One region of the Pseudescherichia vulneris genome, then DNA from elsewhere that is predicted to be linked to it. Evidence: predicted binding sites of a transcription regulator. Region 1 holds the regulator's gene; each other region holds the start of a gene.
What was found. Region 1 encodes LexA, which represses DNA repair genes until DNA is damaged. Its sites were predicted from a motif close to TNCTGTATGTACATACAGNA; they were not measured.
Positions count from the first base shown of each region.

Region 1 (2,267 bases):
GCTCAGTAGCCATCCGGCGCAGGGAGACCGGCGGAGAGAAGCGCACAAAGCTATCGCGGCCCAGCCAGGAGACGGCAAAAAACTTCTGGATGCCGTTCAGCATGCGCAGCGGCGGGTTAACTTCGCCTTTTTCGCGCCCCGGCGAGCGGCCAAACATCACCGATACCGGCACCATCTGCACGTCCAGATCCGGGTGGTTACGGTGGAGATCCAGATAGTCATGGAACAGCTTGACGGAGTCTTCTTTCGGCGTGTACCAGCTAAAAACACGCGGGCCGCTATGGATAAAGATGTAGCGCGGCAGCAGCGCGCCGTCGATCTCCAGCGGCTCCAGCGGGTCGGGCAGCTCATGTGCCAGACACTGAGCACGCAACGTCAGTAAGTCTGCCTTCGAGTTATAAGGCAAAACGTACATAATAGGGCGTGAGGTATCGAGTCCAGGTTCCTGGGCAGGTTCTGCCGGAATCGACTTGCTTTTTACCAACACGCTTAATGGTAAATTCAGTAATTTGTAGTAAATTCGTGGCCAGCCGGACATAAACAATGTGAAGCCTCTGGTTAATAATGCCATTGCGCCGCAAGAATATCAGAAAGCGCGCAGAATATCTTTTGTACCTCGGTACGCTCGCATAGACATTGACGATAATTACGTAAAAAGGTTCTTTTGATGGCCAATAATACCACTGGTTTAACCCGAATCATTAAAGCCGCAGGGTACTCATGGAAGGGTGTTCGTGCGGCATGGCTTAACGAAGCCGCCTTCCGCCAGGAGTCCGTCGCGGTGATCCTCGCCATTGTCATCGCCTGCTGGCTCGACGTAGACGCCATTACCCGCGTGCTGCTTATTGGGTCCGTTGTGCTGGTAATGATAGTGGAGATCCTGAACAGCGCGATCGAAGCGGTTGTCGACCGTATTGGCACTGATTTTCATGAGCTTTCGGGCCGGGCCAAAGACATGGGCTCGGCGGCGGTGCTGATGTCTATTCTGCTCGCGCTGGCAACCTGGGGCATGCTGCTCTGGTCACATTACCGTTAAGGCGCGCAAAATCGGGCTTGCGCGGCGATTTTGCTCAAAATTTGGTTTCAAAAACAGTTTTTGCTGTATATACTCACAGCATAACTGTATATACACCCAGGGGGCGGGATGAAAGCGTTAACAGCCAGGCAGCAAGAGGTGTTTGATCTCATTCGCGATCACATCAGCCAGACCGGCATGCCGCCGACGCGTGCTGAAATTGCGCAGCGTTTGGGATTCCGTTCGCCAAACGCGGCGGAAGAACACCTGAAAGCGCTGGCGCGTAAAGGCGTTCTTGAGATTGTTTCCGGCGCATCGCGCGGGATCCGACTGCTGCAGGAAGAGGAAGATGGTCTGCCGCTGATTGGGCGCGTCGCTGCCGGTGAGCCGCTTCTGGCGCAGCAGCATATTGAAGGTCACTACCAGGTCGATCCATCCCTGTTTAAGCCCAGCGCCGATTTCCTGCTGCGGGTTAGCGGGATGTCGATGAAAGATATCGGCATTATGGATGGCGATCTGCTGGCAGTGCATAAAACGCAGGAAGCGCGTAACGGTCAGGTGATCGTGGCGCGTATCGATGATGAAGTCACGGTAAAGCGGCTGAAAAAGCAGGGCAACACCGTACAGCTGCTGCCTGAAAACAGCGACTTCGATCCTATCGTTGTTGACCTGCGTCAGCAGAACTTCAGTATTGAAGGGCTGGCGGTTGGCGTTATTCGCAACGGCGAATGGCTCTGATATCCTATAAGTGCCTGTGGCAGTTCCTTTTATTCTGTCACAGCGCTTAATCTACTTTTTGCTCCCGCGTTTTATACCTCTTTTTTAACCTTGTCTTCCTGTCGTTTGTGCGCCTCTGAATGGTTAAATATTCCGAATAAATCTCACCCTGGAAAATCCTTAGCTACAATTATTATCACGTTCAGCAGATAACGAACGTAACGAAGGACCAACGAATATTGCTATTCAACACCGAACGATGATGAGGATACCATTATGAATAAAGACGAAGTCGGCGGTAACTGGAAACAGTTCAAAGGTAAAGCGAAAGAGCAATGGGGCAAATTAACGGACGATGACATGACCGTTATTGAAGGTAAGCGCGACCAGCTGGTCGGTAAAATTCAAGAACGTTACGGTTATCAGAAAGACCAGGCCGAGAAAGAAGTTGGCGAATGGGAAACCCGTAACGAGTATCGCTGGTAATCTCTTAGATTAACAGCCTGGATGCCCTACCCGACGGTACAAGGATGTA
Region 1 covers NZ_LR607338.1:3,656,921-3,659,187, reverse strand. Annotated here, with positions in the region: gene plsB (glycerol-3-phosphate 1-O-acyltransferase PlsB) at 1-538, opposite strand, end outside; gene FN633_RS15160 (diacylglycerol kinase) at 668-1,036, shown strand; gene lexA (transcriptional repressor LexA) at 1,145-1,753, shown strand; gene FN633_RS15150 (CsbD family protein) at 2,009-2,218, shown strand.

Region 2 (2,267 bases), 3.2 Mb from region 1:
CCTGAATCGGAGCGCTCCATTCAGCCAGTGGCGCGGTGTCGCCGCTGTTCAGGGCATCACGTAGCAGAGCCAGCTCGTGACATTTTTGCAGGGCGAAGGCAAACCAGCTCTTCACTTCGCCATCCAGCCGGGTCTCCAGGCTCAGGTCAATCGGGCTATGCAGCAGCGAGCAGGAGGAGGCGACCCACAGATCGCGGTGGCCGACGATGTCTTTAATCTGGGCATATTTCTCAGTGAGATCGGCCCGCCAAACGTTACGACCGTTCACCAGCCCGGCGGAGAGCAGCCAGTCAGCTGGCAGGCGGCGATGCAGCTCGGCTACGTCATCCTTGCCGTGCACCAGGTCAACGTGCAGACCCTGTACCGGCAGCGCGGCAAGGGTATCGAGGTTCGGCGTCACGCCTTCGAAATAGGTGGTCAGCAGTAGATTCACCTGCCCTGCCAGCGCCTCATAGGCGGGCTTGAAGGCGTTCAGCCACGCCTGCGGCAGCTCCAGCACCAGCGCGGGCTCGTCGATCTGTACCCACTCGACGCCGCGTTTTGCCAGCTCGGCCAGCACCTGCTGGTAGACCGGCAGAATAGCGTTCAGCAGGCTCAGGCGGTCAAACGGCTCGCCTTTTACCTTACCCAACCACAGGTACGTTACCGGCCCCAGCAGGATGGGCTTGACCCTGTGGCCCAGCGCCAGCGCCTCGTCCACTTCGTCCAGCAGCTGGGTCCAGGTCAGCGTGAACTGCTGTCCTTGAGTGAACTCCGGCACCATATAGTGATAGTTGGTATTAAACCATTTGGTCATCTCTGCTGCCGCCGCTGGCTCACCGGTAGGCGCTCGGCCACGGCCAATGCGGAACAGGGTGTCGATATCGACCGATCCATCTCTGTTCTGATGACGAGCCGGCACGTTGCCAAGCAGCAGGCTGGTGGTCAGAACATGGTCGTACCAGGCGAAATCGCCCACCGGCAGCAGGTCAATACCCGCCTGCTTCTGCTGCTCCCAGTGGCGAGCGCGCAGCTCCCGGCCTACCGCCAGCAGCGCTTCCTGCGTGGTGTTACCCGCCCAGTAGCTCTCTTGTGCCTTCTTCAACTCGCGACGCAGACCAACGCGAGGAAAACCGAGGGTGTGATTCAGTACTGTCATGGTATGCCCCTTGTGAATTTTAGGATTTTAGACGTCCAGATGTTTACACATCTATATTCGACAGGTACTGTATATTCCTCAAGCGCAAATTGTTCATGGCGAAGTGAAGGACTTTCATGATCGAAATTAAACATCTGAAAACGCTCCAGGCGTTACGGAACAGCGGATCGCTGGCGGCCGCGGCGGCTACGCTGCATCAGACGCAGTCCGCCCTCTCCCACCAGTTCAGCGATCTCGAACAGCGCCTTGGCTTCCGTCTTTTTGTCCGTAAAAGTCAGCCGCTGCGCTTTACGCCGCAGGGCGAGATCCTGTTGCAGTTGGCCAATCAGGTGCTGCCGCAGATTAGCCGTGCGCTTCAGGAGTGTAGCGAACCGCAGCAAACTACACTGCGGATCGCCATTGAGTGTCACAGCTGTATTCAGTGGCTTACTCCCGCGCTTGAGAATTTCCGTAGCAAATGGCCGCAGGTAGAGATGGATTTCAAATCCGGCGTGACCTTCGATCCCCAGCCAGCGTTGCAGCAGAGCGAGCTGGACGTGGTGCTGACCTCAGACATTTTGCCGCGCAGCGGGCTGCACTATTCACCGATGTTTGATTTTGAAGTGCGCCTGGTGCTGGCTCCGGATCACCCTCTCGCGACCCGGGCGCGCATTACGCCGGAGGATATCGCCGCTGAAACGCTGCTGATCTATCCGGTCCAGCGCAGTCGGCTGGATATCTGGCGTCACTTCCTGCAGCCGGCGGGCATTAACCCGATGGTGAAGAGCGTGGATAATACGCTGCTGCTGATCCAGATGGTGGCGGCGCGGATGGGTATCGCGGCGCTGCCGCACTGGGTGGTGGAGAGTTTTGAGCGCCAGGGTCTGATCGTGACCAAGACCCTGGGCGAAGGACTGTGGAGCCGGCTCTACGCGGCGGTGCGCGATGGCGAGCAGCGTCAGCCGGTAACGGAGGCGTTTATTCGCTCAGCGCGGAACCATGCGTGCGACCACCTTCCTTTTGTGCGGAGCGCGGAGCGACCCAGCGGCGATGTACCCATAGGGACGCCACTATCACTGTCCCCCCAAGGATAAAGCTCGGCCAGTGGGGCTGCTCCTGCCAGATGACAAGGTTTACCAGCAGTCCTGCC
Region 2 covers NZ_LR607338.1:446,827-449,093, forward strand. Annotated here, with positions in the region: gene metE (5-methyltetrahydropteroyltriglutamate--homocysteine S-methyltransferase) at 1-1,138, opposite strand, end outside; gene metR (HTH-type transcriptional regulator MetR) at 1,255-2,211, shown strand; gene FN633_RS01730 (carboxylate/amino acid/amine transporter) at 2,096-2,267, opposite strand, start outside.
Region 2: a site for LexA is predicted at 1,204-1,223, ahead of metR (HTH-type transcriptional regulator MetR). Genes of this name have one in related genera too.

Region 3 (2,267 bases), 3.1 Mb from region 1:
GGCCTTTCGGCGCATCGTCCTTCAGCAGCTTCAGTGCAGCCACGCCGAGGAAGGCGGCAAAAATCACCACGCTGATGATGGAGGTCGGGTTAGCCCCGGTCAGATCGGCAAACGGGTTTTTCGGGACGAAGGAGAGCAGCAGCTGCGGCACGCTCAGATCGGCGACCTTGCCCGCGTAGTTGCTTTGAATGGCGTTCAGGCGCGCGGTCTCTGCCGTACCCTGTACCAGCCCTTCGGCGGTGAGACCAAACAGGTTCGTCACCAGCACCCCGACCAGCGCTGCGATCAGCGTGGTAAACAGCAGCGTACCGATGGTTAATACGCTGATTTTACCCAGCTGGGAGGCGTTATGCAGACGGGCCACCGCGCTAAGAATAGAGGCGAATACCAGCGGCATGACGATCATCTGCAGCAGTTGGACATAGCCGTTACCGACCACGTTAAACCACTGGATGGAATCTTTCAGTACCTGGCTGTCCGCACCATAAATGGCTTGCAGCACCAGCCCAAACACTACGCCGATCGCCAGACCGACCAGCACTTTCTTTGCCAGACTCCACTGCTTGTGACGCGTCTGCGCCAGCACAAATAGCAATACTACGAACACCACGATGTTCGCAATTAAAGGGAAATTCATTTCAGATCTCCTGAACGGTTTTTTTATCAGGCGGCGCGTGCATGCCGCCCTGTTGCCGCCAAGGTTAGCAGAAGTGTGATTTAGGTCTTATATCCAAATGGAATGGGTTATAAGGAAATGGTTGAATTCGTCTGGTTAATGACCGGATTGCTGATTTATAAAGCGAGTGAACTCGCCTTGCACGGTATTGATAACCTGAGAAGACCAGCGCACGGCGCTGTTATCGGGTACGCTCTGCGGCATCCAGACGGCATAGGTAAAGAGCACCATGCAGAGCACGCGCTCAAGCTGGTTACCGCGCTGCGGCCTAAGAATAGGCAGGCGGAAACGCCAGCGGCACGGCCAGAGCAGCGGGACGCCAGCAGGGGTCAGCATATCTGCCAGAATATGGCTCAGGTAGCCCAGCACCATACCCTGCAAAACATCGGCAGGGATAAACCAGCTATCAGGCACCTTGAGATAGAAAAGCGTCACGGCGATAAACACTGCCAGTAAGCTATGGGTAAAGCCGCGATGACCAAAGGCCCGGGCGATCGGTTTCGAGATCCATTTCAGGCGCTGACCAAGAAATGATTTCGGATGATCGATATCTGGCAGCAGGCAGGTGACAATGGCTGAGGGAATGATATGCCACCAGTCCCCTTGTGCAAGCACAGGGGTAAGCTCGGCGTTTTTGGCAAACACCGCGCAGGCAATGGAAAAAAGGAGGTGTCCTTCCGCCGTCATGATCATACTCACTCAACTGTCGAAGTATACAGTATAGGGTTTTTGTACAGTAGGCGGAAGAGGTGACGGTGTAACACTTTGTCACCGTTTTACATTTTTTTTCTCAGGCAGGCAAAATGCGCGCTATCCGCGCAAATCTTGCTCGGTGAGCTGGGCGAGCGACTCCAGCTTGACGTTAGCCAACGCGTAGCGCGGATCGTGACGATTCTCCTCCGCAGGCACGACGATGGCGCGCATCCGGGCCGCTTTTGCCGCAATCATCCCGTTTACCGAGTCCTCCAGCGCTACACAGGAGAGGGGATCGACCCCAAGCTTTGCCGCGCAGTCGAGGTAAACCTGCGGGTGGGGCTTACTGTAGGGAAGCGTCTGCGCCGAGGCGAGGGCATCAAAGTAGTCGCTCAGCTCGAAAAGGGAGAGCACTTTCTCCAGCATATAGAGCGGCGAGGCCGACGCCAGGCCGACTTTTAATCCTGTAGCTTTACAGAGCGCCAGCGCCTCAAGCACGCCGGGCAGCAACGGGCGTTGCTCATCGACCAGGGAGATAGCGCGCTGGATGATCCTATTTGTTACTTCCTCTTTTCCCGGCCCGCTCCAGGGCTGCATGGCGTACCAAAGATCGACCACCATATCGATACGCAGGCCCAGGGTATCGGGCATCTCATGGCGACGGGTAATATCGACGCCAAGGCTGGATATCACCTCCAGCTCGGCCCGGTCCCAAAGCGGCTCGGAGTCGATAAGCAAGCCATCCATATCAAAAATAGCGGCGAGGATCTGACGCGGGGTTGACATAACAACCTCTCCTTGTGAGTGGAATAAATAGACAGATGAACGTTCATTATGGCTGTTGCACGAGGATAACGCTTTTAAAGGCGGGCGAAAATCCCGTTCAGAAGGTAGACTT
Region 3 covers NZ_LR607338.1:535,153-537,419, reverse strand. Annotated here, with positions in the region: gene FN633_RS02160 (L-cystine transporter) at 1-637, opposite strand, end outside; gene FN633_RS02155 (metal-dependent hydrolase) at 773-1,363, opposite strand; gene hxpB (hexitol phosphatase HxpB) at 1,487-2,155, opposite strand.
Region 3: a site for LexA is predicted at 1,378-1,397, ahead of FN633_RS02155 (metal-dependent hydrolase). Genes of this name have one in related genera too.